2 regions of the Citrifermentans bemidjiense Bem genome follow, and region 1 is predicted to be linked to the other one. Evidence: riboswitches for the same ligand, from Rfam matches in the RefSeq annotation. Region 1 holds a riboswitch; the other holds the start of a gene.
The links. A riboswitch is a leader RNA that binds a small molecule or an ion and turns the genes downstream of it on or off. The one in region 1 is predicted to bind S-adenosylmethionine.
Positions count from the first base shown of each region.

Region 2: another riboswitch for S-adenosylmethionine. It lies ahead of metX (homoserine O-acetyltransferase MetX); the one in region 1 lies ahead of GBEM_RS11110 (trans-sulfuration enzyme family protein).

Region 1 covers NC_011146.1:2,578,769-2,586,168, reverse strand. The annotation lists gene GBEM_RS11125 (YaiI/YqxD family protein) at 1-423, shown strand, start outside; gene GBEM_RS11120 (molecular chaperone DnaJ) at 922-2,247, shown strand; gene GBEM_RS11115 (trans-sulfuration enzyme family protein) at 2,644-3,777, opposite strand; gene GBEM_RS11110 (trans-sulfuration enzyme family protein) at 3,774-4,922, opposite strand; SAM riboswitch class I at 4,997-5,101, opposite strand; gene GBEM_RS11105 (MucR family transcriptional regulator) at 5,517-6,074, shown strand; gene GBEM_RS11100 (AMP-binding protein) at 6,306-7,400, shown strand, end outside.
Region 2 covers NC_011146.1:427,551-434,950, forward strand. The annotation lists gene GBEM_RS01715 (polysaccharide deacetylase family protein) at 209-1,141, shown strand; gene GBEM_RS01720 (endonuclease/exonuclease/phosphatase family protein) at 1,217-2,248, shown strand; gene GBEM_RS01725 (acetate kinase) at 2,364-3,593, shown strand; gene metX (homoserine O-acetyltransferase MetX) at 3,590-4,693, opposite strand; SAM riboswitch class I at 4,793-4,894, opposite strand; gene GBEM_RS21370 (hypothetical protein) at 4,969-5,139, opposite strand; gene GBEM_RS01735 (NAD(P)-dependent oxidoreductase) at 5,136-5,999, opposite strand; gene GBEM_RS01740 (hypothetical protein) at 6,082-6,273, opposite strand; gene GBEM_RS01745 (TIGR02757 family protein) at 6,270-7,139, opposite strand; gene GBEM_RS01750 (pyridoxamine 5'-phosphate oxidase family protein) at 7,235-7,400, shown strand, end outside.

The DNA.
Region 1 (7,400 bases):
AAGGACATTGTGTTCCGCGCTTCAGAGCGTTTGAAAGTGCCGGTTTGTCTGGTAGCCAACACCGACCTTTCGCGCGCTCACACCTCGCTGATAACTTCCGTACGTGTCAAGGCAGGCTTTGACGTAGCCGACGACTACATAGCCGAGAATGCCGAGGCATGCGACCTCGTCATCACCGCCGACATTCCGCTTGCGGCCCGGGTGGTCGAGAAGGGAGGAGTTGCGCTTGATCCTCGCGGCGAGCTCTACACCGAAGAGAATGTCGGCGAGCGGCTTTCCTACCGTAATCTGATGGCCGAGTTGCGGACCGACGGGCTGCTGGTGGGGGGACCTGCCCAGTTGGGCCTCACCGACCGCAATCGTTTCGCCTCCGCCCTCGACCGACTGCTCACCAAGATGGTACGCGAGCACCGTTCCCAGTGATGCATGGATTCCCCAGAGCGTTCTGCGAATTACAGAGAGCGCTGCGTCAGTCATCTAGAGCGATATGTAATTTATCGAGAGGGACGTACGAGTCATCGAGAGCAAAATGATCGGCCTGGCCCAGCTTTATAAACCGGAGCCATCTTTTGGGGGACTCCGGTTTATTGTATCCGGATCGGTGTAGCCGTAAGCGTTTATTCTGTGAGCTCACTGTATTTTGACTGACACAAACTAGATTACCGTTGAACCACATGTGGTATGGACAGTTTCTCCGGCCCAAGGGAATTCCTTCAGCAAATTCATACGCCCACTCTCAGTTGTTTTTATATCCTCGCCCTGTCTTCTCTTTGGCGGACACTCCTCTCTGCCACTCCTCCCACCTTTTTCTGCCGTTTCCAATTCTGCTGGTGAAATTCCTTTTGTGTCGAGACCCGGGTCGTGTTAGTGTACGAAAATAAGCGGATGCTGTTAAATCAACGCTGATAGTGTGTGGGCGATATGACAGCTTGTTTTCAGGGGAAACTCCCGGAAGAAATCGAACTGGAGCAAAAACGCTCCGAGCTCGCATCGCTGCGCGCCCGGCACGCTGAGCTAGCGGCGGAGCTGCAGCAACTGCGCGAGGAGATAGCCGGTTTCGAGAAGAACTACCAGGCGACTCTTGGGCTGCGCATGTCGGAACTGGAACGACTGGAAGCGGAGATAGCACGCCTGAACGGCGGCGGCGCTTTGGACGATGCAGAGATCCAGGAGGAGTACCTGGACCGCGAAACCTACAGCCGCGGCAAAACCTTCAAATCGGATGCCGGCGCCGGATCGCGGGGCAGGGTCTGGAAGGCTGAAGAAGAGGACATCAAGGCGCTTTACCGGGAGGTCGCCAAGGCGATCCACCCGGACCTTGCCGGGGAGGGCGCCGGCAGCTTGAGGCACGAACTGATGTTGAAGGCGAACCAGGCGTACGCCGACGAAGATTCGCGCGCCTTGCGGGAGATACTGCGCAGTTGGAGAAGGCACCACCCGGAGCGGCAGCCAGAGTCGAACGACACCAAGGCGGAACTGGCGCGGGTGAAACGGGAGATAGCGGTGGAAGCGCAGGCGGTGCACGATCTGAGCGCCCAGGTGGAACAGCTTAGGTCGAGCTACGTCTGCCGCTTTAAACTGCGGGTCGACAATAGCCTGGCGGAGGGGAGCGATCTTTTCGCCGAGATGATCGCGGCCGCGGATATGAATGTCGTTAGGGCGCAGCGCAGGCTTGCCGCCTTGAGAAGCGAGAAGGCACGGGAGGCGGCGGGGCGCACCAGGGTGAGGAGAAGCATCCAATTCCCCGAAGGCCTTTCTTGTGGAACCTTATACATCCGGGATCTTGCTTCGGCGGACTTCAGCCAGTGGAAGAAGGCTGGGCCTGCGGTGGGTAGGGTGGAGGTGTACATCGACCAGGCGGTGCGCCTGGACGTGAAGGAGCAGGCGGAGCCGAGCCTCGAGCTTTTGCAGCAATTGAGTGCTGACGATCTGCAGGCGCTCTTCCTGTACGAGGTGACCGACGCGGACCTCGACAACATCGTTCACCTGAGCGGCCTGGAGGAGCTTTACCTCTGTGGGCGGGGGTTGACCGACGCGGCGCTTCTTTGCATCTCATCGCTCACCAACCTGAAAAGGATCTACTTGTACCAGACCGCCATCTCCGACCGTGGGCTCGTTTACCTCCAGGGGTTGCAGGGGTTGAAGGGGCTCACCAGCAGCGGCAACAGCATCACGGAAGAAGGGCTCGCCATATTCCAGAAAGCCATCCCCGGCGTCAAGACGGTCAGCTTCAAGTGGAGACGGTGAGGCGGTAAGTACAGATTGTGCAATCATAAAAAAAAGCCCGGAGATCCCGGGCTTTTTTTTATGCTAAAAGGCACTCACCACAGAGGGACACAGAGGTACACAGAGGAAAGACTAAATACGACCAAGGCGGATGAAAGGGATAAAAGCGAACGGCTTTTAGCTTTTTCTGGTTCCCTAGCTCCAGCTTGGGAACCCAATGCGGAGAAAAGCTCCAGCTTTGATCTATGTGAAGCTGGAGCTTCAGGCAGGCCTTGCGTTCCCAAGGTGGACCTTGGGAACGAGATAAAGAGGCTTTTGGGTTTACCACAAAAACCTCGGTGACCTCCGTGGACCTCCGTGGACCTCCGTGGACCTCCGTGACCTCTGCGTTCCGCCTTTCGGTTTTCCGCCTGCAGCTTATCTAAGGGAACTCTCCATGTCGGCGATCAGGTCCTCGGGGTCCTCTAACCCTACCGACAGACGCACCAGCGTGTCCTTGATTCCCCTGGCCTCGCGCTCGGCGGGGGGCATGGCGGCGTGCGACATCTTGGCGGGGTAGGAGAGGATGCTTTCCACCCCTCCCAGGCTCACGGCGAATGCGGACAATTTCACCCCTTCCAGTAGCTTCCTGGTCACTTCATAACTGGACAACTCGAAGGAAAGTACGGCGCCCGGGCCGGCGGACTGGGCGTTGTGGATCTCGTAGCCGGGATGCTCGGGAAGCCCGGGGTAGTAAATCTTCGCCACTTCCTTCTGCTCTTTGAGCCAGGAGACGATCACCTTGGCGCTTGCCTGGTGCTCTTCCATGCGCACCTTCAAGGTTTTCAGTCCGCGCAAAACCAGCCAGCAGTCCTGCGGCCCGAGGACGGCGCCGAAGGCGTTCTGGATGAAGCGGATCCTTTGGCCTACTGCCGGGTCCTTGGCGACGGCGAAGCCGCAGAGGACGTCGGAGTGGCCGTTCAGGAACTTGGTGCCGCTGTGGAGCACGATGTCGCACCCAAGTTCCAGCGGGCGCTGCAAGTACGGGGTCATGAAGGTGTTGTCGACGATGGTGAGGATCCCCTTCTCCTTGGCGAGCGCCGCGGCTCCCTTTAGGTCGGTGATCTTGATGAGCGGGTTGGAGGGGGTCTCCAGGTAGAGCGCCTTGGTCTCGGGCCTGATGGCGGCGGCGATAGCGGCCGTATCGGTCGCGTCGACGAAGGTGGCGTTCAACCCCCAACCCTTCAATACGGTGGTGAGGGCGCGGAAGGTCCCGCCGTAGACGTCTTCGCAGACAACCAGATGGTCGCCCGGCGCGAAGATGAGCAGGGTGGAGGAGATGGCTGCCATGCCGGAGGCGAAGGCAAGGCCGACGGCGCCTTTCTCAAGCCCGGCCACCGCCTCTTCGAGCGCCTCGCGGGTGGGGTTCCCCGAGCGGGAGTAGTCGTACCTGCCGAAGTGCTCCATGGAGCGCTGGGCAAAGGTGGAGCTCAGGTAGATGGGGTGGCTCAGGGAGCCGTGCTCCGGGTCAATCGGGGCTCCGCCGTGTATCAGTTCGGTCGCGAATTTCATTCCGGTTCTCCTCCTGCGAACGCCTGCGCCAGGTCGGCGATCAGGTCGTCCTTGTCTTCTATCCCCACCGAAAGGCGGAGCAGTAAATGGTTTATGCCGAGCCGCTTCAGCGTCTCCGGCTCGATGTCCGCGTGGGTCTGCACCGCGGGGAAGGTGATCAGGCTCTCGACGCCCCCCAGGCTCTCGGCGAAGGAGATCAGACGGGTCTTCATCAACAGCGTGTTGACCAGGTGCGGCTCAGTCACTTCGAAGGCGATCATGGCGCCGAAACCTTTGCCGCGCTGTTTCATCAGCTCGTGGCCGGGATGATCGGGAAGACCGGGGTAATGCACCTTCGCGACTTGCGGGTGGAGGGTCAACCACTGCGCTATGGCAAGGGCGTTTTCCTGCTGCCGGTCCATCCGGATGGTGAGGGTCTTGATCCCCCTGACGGTTAGCCAGGAATCCTGCGGGCCTAGGACGGCGCCGGCGCCGTTCTGGTGGAAGTAGACCTGCTCGGCAAGCGCCGGGTCCTTTACTGCCACCAGGCCGCAGACGGTGTCGTTGTGGCCGGCCAGGTACTTGCTCCCGGAATAGACGGTGATGTCGGCGCCAAGGTCCAGACAGCGCAAGAGATACGGAGTCAGGAAGGTGTTGTCCACGATGCAGAGCATGTCGCGCTCTTTGCAGAGTGCCGCAAGTTTCTCGACGTCGGCCACCTTCAAAAGCGGGTTGGTGAGGGACTCTACGAAGAGCGCGCGGGTGTTGGGCCGGATGGCCTGGCGCACCAGTTCGATGTCGCTCGTGTCGACGTAGCTGAAGCTGAGCCCGAACTGCTGGAACAGCTTCTCGAAAAGCCGGTAGCTCCCGCCGTAGAGGTCCTCGGTTACTATCAGGTGGTCCCCCTGCTTGAAGAGGAACATGAGGCTCGTGATGGCGGCCATCCCCGAGGCGTAGGCGAAGCCGCGGCACCCTCCCTCCAGGACGGCGAGCCCTTCCTCTAACGCCTGGCGCGTGGGGTTGCCCGACCTGCTGTAGTCGTAGCCGGTGCTCTGACCAAGACCGGGATGGCGGAAGGTGGCGGTCTGGTAGATGGGGACGGTCACCGCTCCGGTGCGGGTGTCGCGCTGCAGGCCTATCTGTGCTGCTTCGGTTGCGATCTTCATTTTTTCTTTGCCTCCAATAGGAAAAAGTCCCCTTCCGGGGTCGGAAGGGGACTTTTCTATAGTAGGTCCGCGCTTCCTTATCTTCCGAAGCGTCGCCGCTTCGCTGGATTTGGCACCTTCCCTTACGGGAGGTTGCCGCGACGTCGTAGGGCCAGTCCCTCGGTCGCTCGTGATAAGTTAGTGCTATTAAATTGTTTGTCCAGGAGCAGCCGCTCCTTTTCGATGTCCATATTAATACTGAATCGCTCCACTTCTGTCAACGGTAAACTTGACGCGTTGGATAGGTTTTTATTCGCCCATGACGTTGGCGGAGCAATCGCTGCAAACCGGGGAATGGGTGGATAGCAGCGTTATGGAATCTTTCGGTCACCAAGAGGATAACTTTAGGCAGCGGTTAACCCAGTCCTCGTGACTGTACCTCGTCGTTTGCAGTAAGTCGCAAGGTCGCTTTGGTAACTTCAGCTGTGCAATCATTGGCATCAAAAACAGTCCAACTGAGAGAAGATGATACTTTTAGTAATACCCTCATTGACAAAGCGGAATTACCTGCCAATACTATGTCAAGGCAGATAATGATCTATGGAGGGACAGTCAATGGCAACCTTGGTAGAGATCGCGGCTCAAATTGTAGCGTCACATGCGTCAAGCACTCCGATGACCTCAGATCAGCTGATATTCGAGATCGGTAAAGTTCATACCGCTCTCAAAAACCTTGAAGCAGGCGAGCCTGTAGAGGGATCTGAGGAAACTAAAACTTCTCTGACGGTAAAAGAGGCATTCAGAAAAGGCGAGGTAGTTTGCATGATCTGCGGCAAGGGCGGTTTCAAGACCCTGGCGAGACACTTGAACACCGCGCACGGCATGAAACCGGGCGAGTACAAGAAACAGTTCTCAATTCCCGGGAAACAACCGCTCGCCGCAAAGAATTATTCCGACGCCAGGCGCAAGATGGCGCTGGACCGCGGGCTCGCTGACAACCTCGCTAAGGCGCGCGGGGTGCGCATGGCCAACATCGAAGCGAAAAAAGTCGCTCCCGCCAAACCCGCCAAACCCGCCAAACCGGCCAAGCCGGCCAAGCCCGCAAAACCGGCGAAGGCCGCTAAGGCTCCCAGGGAAGCCGGCGCCAGGGCCGCCAAAGCCAAGACAGCCTGATCCATACAAATTCAGACTGAAAGAAAAGCCGTCCTCGAAAGGGGGCGGCTTTTTTATTTTCAGCATCCACAGCCAACCGGTTGCCAAAGCCGCCCGATCATGTGACAATGCTCAGTCGTGAAGATGCAGCAGATGAGAGCATTACGCCGTGTTGTACCTGCCTTGTACATTGTTGATTCCACCAGATAGTATCCCCAGTGACCGGTCGATTATCGATATAGGGAGCATCCCATGCAGACACTGGCTGATCTATTCCATAGCTTCCCCAAGCGCGGCGACAAGACAGCCCTGGTCAACCGCACCGGGGTCAGGCGGCTGCCGGTTTCCTACCGCGAGCTGTACGACCTTTCCCTCAAGATGGCTTCGCTTCTGGCCCGCAACGGGGTGGTCCCCGGCGACCGGGTGCTCCTCTGGGGGCCGAACTCCTCTTGGTGGGCGGTCGCCTACTGGGGGATCATCATGCGCGGCGCCGTCGCGGTACCGGTCGACTTTATGTCCGAGCGCGGGCGCGCCGACTCGATCCGGCAGTTGACCCAGGCCCGCATCGTGCTGCAGAGCCGGTTCAAACCGGAGAGGATCGACGAAGGGGAAATCCTCCTGCTGGAAGACCTGCAGTACCTGCTGGAGGGGGTGGAGCCGATCGCGGACACGGCCGCTCCTGCTCCCGATGACATGGCGCAGCTCATCTATACCTCCGGGACCACGGGTAATCCCAAGGGGGTGATCCTCACCCACAAGAACCTGGTGTCCAACATCAAGCAGATCAACCAGCAGGTCCCCATCATCACCCCTGAGTTCACCTTCCTGTCGCTTTTGCCGCTGTCGCACATGTTCGAACAGATGGGTGGCTTTTTCACGCCGCTTTACCAGGGGGCAGCCATCGTCTACCCCCGCACCCTGAAGCCCTCGGCCATCATGGAGGCGTTAGCGGAAGAGGACATCTACGTCATCATGTCGGTGCCGCGCCTGATGCAGCTTTTGAAGACGACCATCGAGCGCGAGCTGGCGGAAAAGGGGCTCTCCAAGGTGTTCGCCTCGCTCTCCGGCTTCGCGCAACGGCTTTCCAAGCCGCAGCGGGCCAAGCTCTTTTTCCCGGTGCAGCGAAAGTTCGGCAAGAACTTCACCGTCTTCGTCTCCGGGGGGGCGCCGCTCGACCCCGACGTCTTCCGCTTCTGGGATTCCATGGGGTTCACCGTGCTTGAGGGATATGGCCTGACCGAGTGCTCGCCCGTCCTTTGCGTCAATACCATGGAGCGGCAGCTGGCAGGTTCTGTGGGGCCGGCGCTGCCGGGGGTGGAGCTCAGGCTGGATGGGAAGGAAGTGGTG
Region 2 (7,400 bases), 2.2 Mb from region 1:
AAAGTAGCCTGTCCCCTTTTCTGACGCTGCTTGCGTTGTCATTTTGTTTGGCTATATTTTGTCTTGGTGTTTGCTAATTAATGGGCCGACGAGCGTTATTAAGGATTGGTTCCGTTAATCCTGCGGCCTTGGCTGGCGGGCTTCGGGGCCGGCACGGGCGCCTCCTCTTTCTAATGGGAGAGTGGGAGAGAGGTAAAAGGAGAGCCGCATGAAGCTCATCACGGAAGAGATGGTGGCACGCGCGTACTACTGGGTGAAGCCTCTGATGTCACGCAAGCTGCAGATTCTCCTGCGCAGAGTGGTGGCAAGGCGCAAAAGGGCGTTGCACCGCTCCATCTGGCCCATCGATCCCGATGCAGGCGGCAAGCCCGCGGGCTTTCCCGGCTGGCCCAATGGGAACCGTTTCTCCGTGGTCCTCACCCACGACGTCGATACGGCGCGCGGCCTCGAGCGGTGCGAGGAGCTTATGGAGCTGGAAAAGGAGATGGGATTCCGCTCTTCGTTCAACTTCGTGGCCCACGATTACGTGCTACCTCCGGAGCTGCGCAGGAAACTGGTGGAGCAGGGGTTCGAGGTGGGGGTGCACGGCCTGGAGCACAACAGGAAGCTGTACGAGTCGCCTGACACCTTCGCCCGGCAGGCGGCGCTGATCAACGGGTACCTGAAGGAGTGGGGCGCAGTCGGCTTCCGATCGCCCTGTGTCTACCATAACTTCGAATGGCTGCACCAACTTGACATCAGCTATGAGGCGTCCGCCTTCGACACTGACCCGTTCGAGCCGCAGTCCGACAGCCTGAGGACCATTTTCCCGGTGCACCAGACAGCGGTACCGGGGCGGGAATACGTCGTGCTCCCCTATACCCTGCCGCAGGACTTCACCATGTTCATCCTGTTCAGGGAAAAGGGGATCGGAATCTGGAAAGAGAAGCTGCGCTGGATCGCGGAGCACGGCGGCATGGCCCTCTTGATCACCCACCCCGATTACATGAACTTCGACGGCAACCGGCAGTTCGACGAGTATCACTGTGAACTCTACCGGGAGCTTTTGGAGCACATAAGGACTGAGTACCAAGGTGAGTACTGTCATCTCCTCCCTCATGAAATCGCCTCATTCTGGACCGAGCGTGTCGCCTTACGGTAACCGGGCGGGCGCCCCTTATGCGCCAGCGCCTGTGGGCGACAGGGGCGGATCTGACCCGGTCCCCGGAGGTGGCGCATGAGGCCCGTTTTGTGGTTGAACCTCCTCTACGCGGCTGTCATCGCAGCCATCGCCCTTTCCCACCGGATAGGCGCCGACCGCTTCTGGCCCGGCGCCTTGAACCTCTACCTCCCTCAGGTTATGTGGGCACTGCCTGGCATCATCCTGCTGCCGGTTACCTGGAAAGCCGAGCGTCCCTGGGTTTGGCTCCCCCTTTGTGCCCTCATGTGGGTCATCGGCCCGGTGATGGGGTACAACTGGCCCCTGAACCGGGAGAAGGGGGAAGTGTCGGGGACCCCGCTCAGGGTGATGACCTGGAACATCAAGTACGGAAAGCATGACCTCATGCCGCTGGTGGAGGAACTGGAGCGCAGCCGCCCCGACATCGTCCTTTTCCAGGATGCGGTGCGCGCCGGGGCTGGTCCATTGGCGGGGTACTTCAAGGATTGGCACCTGCTCAGCCAGGGGCGATACCTGATCGCCAGCAGGTATCCCCTCTCGGCGGCCGAGGTTTTCGAGCTCCCCTACTCGGGGCGGAGTAAGGAGTACCTCCTGCGCTGCAAGGTGCGGGTCGGTTCCTCGGAAATATCGCTTTACGACGTCCACTTCAAGACCCCGCGCCGAAGCTTGAACGCCTTCCGGAAAGCGAAGCAAGGTCCCTGGTATATCCCGGATGCGGTGGAAAGGTTCGAGGACAACGTGACGCTGCGGCTCATCCAGGCCAGGACTGTCGCCGGATACCTCTCCCGCGAGAAGGGGCCGGTGCTGGTGGCGGGGGACCTGAATTCGCCCGACTCTTCCCTTGTCTGCCGCACGCTCAGGGAGGCGGGGCTGGCGGACGCTTTCGCCGCGGCCGGAGAGGGGTACGGCTACACCTACGGGCATTTCCTTTTGAAAAACAGGATTCCCTTGCTGCGCGTTTCCTGGATGCGCATCGACCACGTCATGACCAACTCCTGGCTCACCGCTTCCCGCTGCCGGGTCGGGACCGGCAGGGCGTCGGACCACCGGCCCGTGATCGCCGATTTTTTACTAAAGAATTCCCCGTAGTTGTCGTGGAGTTCCCCCACTTGTAATTGCACTTTTCAACCGAGCATGCTAGTTATGGTCGGTCTAACGAACAAGCGATCGGGCCGCCTGCGCGCCCGGACTGGAGTCTTTCAGCATGCTCATCCTCACCCTCAACTGCCGGAGCTTTTCCGTGCAGTATCAACTTTTCGACTGGGGGCAAAACCGCACCCTGGCCAGCGGGAACGTGGAGCGGATCGTCATCGGGGATACCTTCCTCATCCACAAGGTCCCCGGCAAGGAGCCCAGGCAGCTTGACGCCGACTGCGCCGATCACACCCAGGCGCTGCAATTCGTGTTGGACACGCTGACCGACGCGAAGGACGGGGTGCTCCCTGATGTAGCAAGCATCCGCGCCATCGGGCACCGCGTGGTTCATGGGGGAGAGAGGTTCACCAGGTCGGTGCTGATAGATGACGACGTCGTCGCGGCCATCAAGGAGACCGCGAACCTCGCCCCGCTGCACAACACCCCGAACTTGGCCGGCATCCGGGCAGCGCAGGAGCTCTTGCCCGACCTGCCGCAGGTCGCCATCTTCGACACCGCCTTCCACCAGACCATGCCGGAAAAAGCCTATATCTACCCACTTCCCTACGACTGGTACAAGCAGCACGGCATCAGGCGCTACGGCTTCCACGGGCAGTCACACCTCCATGCCGCCAGGAGGGGGGCCGCGCTCGCCGGGGTTCCCCTGGAGCGCTGCAACCTGGTGACGGTGCACACCGGCAACGGCGTGTCGCTCTGCGCGCTGAAAAACGGGGTCTCGGTCGATACCAGCATGGGGCTCACGCCGCTGGAAGGGGTGATGATGGGGACCCGCTGCGGCGACATAGACGCGGGGATCGTCCCGTTCATGATCAACGAGGCGGGCATCTCGGCGACGGACATGGATCTCTTCCTGAACCAGAAGAGCGGGCTCGCGGGGATAGTGGGGCGCCGGGTGAGCCGCAGGACGGTGGTGGACGAGGCGGTGGTGGGAGACGCACGTTGCCAGCTGGCTCTCGACATGGAGTCCTACCGTCTGCGCAAGTACATAGGGGCCTACATCGCCGTGATCGGCAAGCCCGACGCCATCGTCTTCACCTACGGCGAGGGGTGGGAGGACTGGCCGGTCCGGGGTATGGCGCTCAAGGGGATGGAACAGTTCGGCATCGAGGTGGACCTGAAGCGGGACGAGGAGGCCTTGCGGGGCGAGCGGGAGATGCTGATCAGCGCCGACAGCTCCAAGGTCAAGGTGTTTGCCCTTCCCAGCGGCGAGGAGATGATGCTCAACGAAGACGTGGCCGCCATTATGGGGTGGCCGGTGCGCGAGGCGGGTGCTGCCTAGACCTTGACCCGGTCCAGGAAGGACTCGACCAGCGGGGTGAAGGTCTGGTGCTCCAAAAGGAAGGCGTCGTGGCCGTAGGCCGAGGTGATCAGGTGGTACTCGACCTGTTTTCCCAGCGTCTTGAGTGATGCGACCATCTCCTCGGTCTGCGCCGGCGGGTAGAGCCAGTCCGAGGTGAAGGCGAAGAACTGGATCGGGGCGGTAACCGGCGCGAAGGCTTCCTCCAGCGATTCGCACCCCGAGGCGACGTCGTAGAGGTCGAGCGCCTTGGCGAGGTAGAGGAAGGAGTTGGCGTCGAAGCGGTCCACGAAGTTGTAGCCGTTGTAGGTCAGGTAGCGTTCCACCTCGAACTGCCCGAAGAAGTCGAACTGCCCGTCGCGGGCGGAGAAGCGGCGGTCGAACTTGGCCGTCATCGATTCGTCCGAGAGGAAGGTGATGTGCCCGATGCCGCGGGCTAAAGCCAGGCCGTCCTTGGGGTTCTTCCGGTATTCCCCTTTTTTCCAGTTAGGGTCGTTGAAGATGGCCCAGCGCGCCACGGCGTTCAGCGAGATGGCCTGCGCCGAAGGGCGCGGCGTCGTGGCGAGCACCACGGCCGAGCCTACCCGCTCCGGGAACTGGGTCGCCCACTCCAGGGCCTGCATCCCCCCCATGCTCCCCCCCAGCACGCAGAAAAGCTTCCCGATTCCGAGCCGGTCCATGAGCAGGGCCTGGGCCTTCACCATGTCGCGCACCGTGATCACCGGGAAGGCCAGGTTGTAGCGCTTGCCGGTCTTCGGGTTGATCGAGGTGGGGCCGGTGGAGCCGAAGCAGGAGCCGATCACGTTGGAGCAGATCACGAAGTAGCGGTCGGTGTCCAAAAGGGCGCCGGGGCCGACGATTTCGTCCCACCAGCCCGCGCGCTTCTCGTCTTCGCTGTAGCGACCGGCCAAGTGCGCGCTGCCGGTCCAGGCATGGGTCACCAGGATGGCGTTCGAGCGCGACTCGTTCAAGGTGCCGTAGGTCTCGTAGGCTATGTCGATCGGCCCCAGGATACGCCCGCTTTCCAGCCGCAGTTCCGTATCGAAGGTGGCGATCTGTTCTGTCACTATGCCGTAGGACATGTTTCTCTCTTAAATGATGCGCCGCATGCAGCAGGTATTAAAAAAGCCCCGTCTCGGTATGAGAGAAGGGGCTTTTGTGGTGATGGAGCTAAAGCGCCTTTCTCATCTTCGCCTTTCGGCAGGATTTAGCACCTGTCGCCCATTTCTGGGCCGGTTGCTGTGGCTTCGCAGGGCCTTTCCCTCCACCACTCTAGATAAGCAGGTCTTTTTATTCAATTGTGGCTGCAGGATAAGGGAGCCGTTTATATTTGTCAACGGCAAACTTGCCCGGCGGTTTACAAGTCGTTACGGTATTTCACCAGCAGGTAAAAGCAGACTACCCCACCAACGGCCATCAGCGCGTCGCGCCCCCACGGTATGGGCTTGTCCAGCCCGGAGTAGATCAGGGGATCGAGGAAGGCGCTGGTGAGGAGCGTCACTGCGGCCAGGGAGAGGAGCTTTTTCACGAGGCGATCGCCTTGAAGACGGCGCTGAAGTCCTGGTCCGAGAACCCTTGCGACCTCGCCCTTTTGAAGCTTTCATTGGCGGCGGAGGCGGAAAAAAGCGGCTGCCCCAACTGATCCCCGAGCGCCACGGCGAGGCGCATGTCCTTTTGCATGTGCTTGAGGGGAAAGGCCGTGGCGAAGTTTTCCTGCCCGATCTGCGCCCCCTTCAGCTTGAACATCGGGTTCGCCATGGCGCCGGCGTCGATGACGTCCAATAGGTCGCTGCATTCGAGCCCCGCCTTGTCAGCGAGCGCGAGCCCCTCGCAGAAGATGGTCATCATCCCTCCCATGACCATGTTGACGATGAGCTTCATCTGCGCGCCGCGCCCCACCTCGCCAAGATAAAGGCTTTTCTTTCCCATCTTTTCGAAGAGCGGGAGCGCCTGATCGAAGAGCCCCCGGTCGCCTGCGGCGAGGATGATCAGGGTGCCGTCCTCGGCCGGCTTCTTGCTGCCGGAAACGGGAGCTTCCAGGAACCTCCCACCCTTGCCGGTCACGGCAGCGCCGATCTCCTGCGCCGTCGCGGCGTCGACCGTCGACATGTCGACGTAACCCCTTCCGGCGCCGATCCCTTCCAGCGCGCCTTCAGGGCCGAAGCAGACCGCGTGTGCCGCTGCCGGGTCGGCCAGCATGGCGATGGTGACGCTGCAGGAGGAGGTCACCTCGGCGGGGGTGGCGGCAACCGTGGCCCCGAGCGCCGCGAACTCGGCGCACTTTTCCTGCGACCGGTTCCAGACCGTCACCTTGAAACCCGCCTTGAGCAGGTTTTTGGCCATCGCGCTTCCCATGATCCCCAATCCTAAAAATCCGTATTGTTCCATCTTCTTCTCCTTGGAAATAGATTTATCGACTGCTATCTCTTCGATGCCAGCGCCGCCGGGCGCCACTTGCGCACCGAGTTTATCAGAAAGAGCGCCTCCGCATGGCCGCACCCCCCCGGTCGGACGCCGCCGCGTCCACCGATGGGCGCGAGTCGCCGCAGTAGAAAGGGCTGTCATGGGGCGGGAAGGGGGCCTGGAAGCGGCTTTGGTAGACCTCGCCCGCCGGCGCGTAGAAGCTGTAGCCATGCAGGTATGCGGGGGAGACCGCGGTCAAGGCGATCCAACCGGGCAGAGCCCGGCGATGGGGCAGGCTACGCACTTCAAGTGGTCCTTGCCGTCGCAACCCTCGGAGATCCCCAGGTGGCAGATGGAGAAGTCGTATTTGACCGGGTCCGCCGGGTCGAGCTCGCGCAGCGCCGCGGTGATCTCGCGCGCCATGCGCCAGTCCGCCTGCTTGCGGGCGGTGAAGCCCAGAAGCCTGCAGATGCGCTGGATATGCGCGTCCACGGGGATGACCAACTGGTCCGGCCTGATCCCCTTCCAGATCCCCAGGTCGATGCCGTCGGCCGGCCGCACCATCCACCGAAGGTACATGCAGAGCCTTTTGCAGGCGCTACCCGAGGCGGGGGAGGGAAAGAAGAAGGGGAAGTAGGAGTCGGCGGGGGGAGTGGCGGCGCCGAAGACGGGGGTGAAGTCGAGGGACTTCACCGCCTCGCTGAACCCGGAGAGGGTCCCGGTCAGGTCCTCCTCCCCTTGGACGTGGAACTGGAGCAGCCACCCCTCCACGGACCCCGCCTGCTCCAGCATGGTGCGGCAGGCGAAAAGGAGCGCGCAGAGGTCGCGGGCGTCGTTGAAGCGGTGCTTGAAACCGGCGAAGAGCCGGGAGCCTTGCTCCGGCTCTAACCGCTCGACGAAGCGGCGCGGGGAATCCCCCATCCGGTCGAAGATCCAGGCGAGGTTCTTCTTGATTATCTTGACGTTGCCGTAGGCGAACGAGGAGGCGATGAGGCCGGCGATCTCCTGGTCCCGCGGGTCGGCATAGCGGTGGCAGAACGAAAGCGGGTCGTTGGCGAGGTGCTCCTGCGAGCGGACGGCGTAAAGTGAATCGAGTACGGTTTTAAGTTCCAGCGAGCTTCTCATTGGCGCAGCGCTCCCAGCTGTTATGGACAATCCTTTTGAACCTGCTAAGTTATCATAGTGCTAAATCAGCTTAAAGGAAAAAGGGGGTGCAACACATGAGACTTGCAGAACTCTTTCCAGAGGGGGGACGAGGCATCATCGCCACCGCTGACGCGGCAGGCGTGGTCAACCAGGCGGTCTTCGCCATACCTCATGTAGTGGACGAGCAGACGCTGGCCTGGGGCTTCAGCGAGGGGCGCACGATCGCCAACTTGAGGGAGA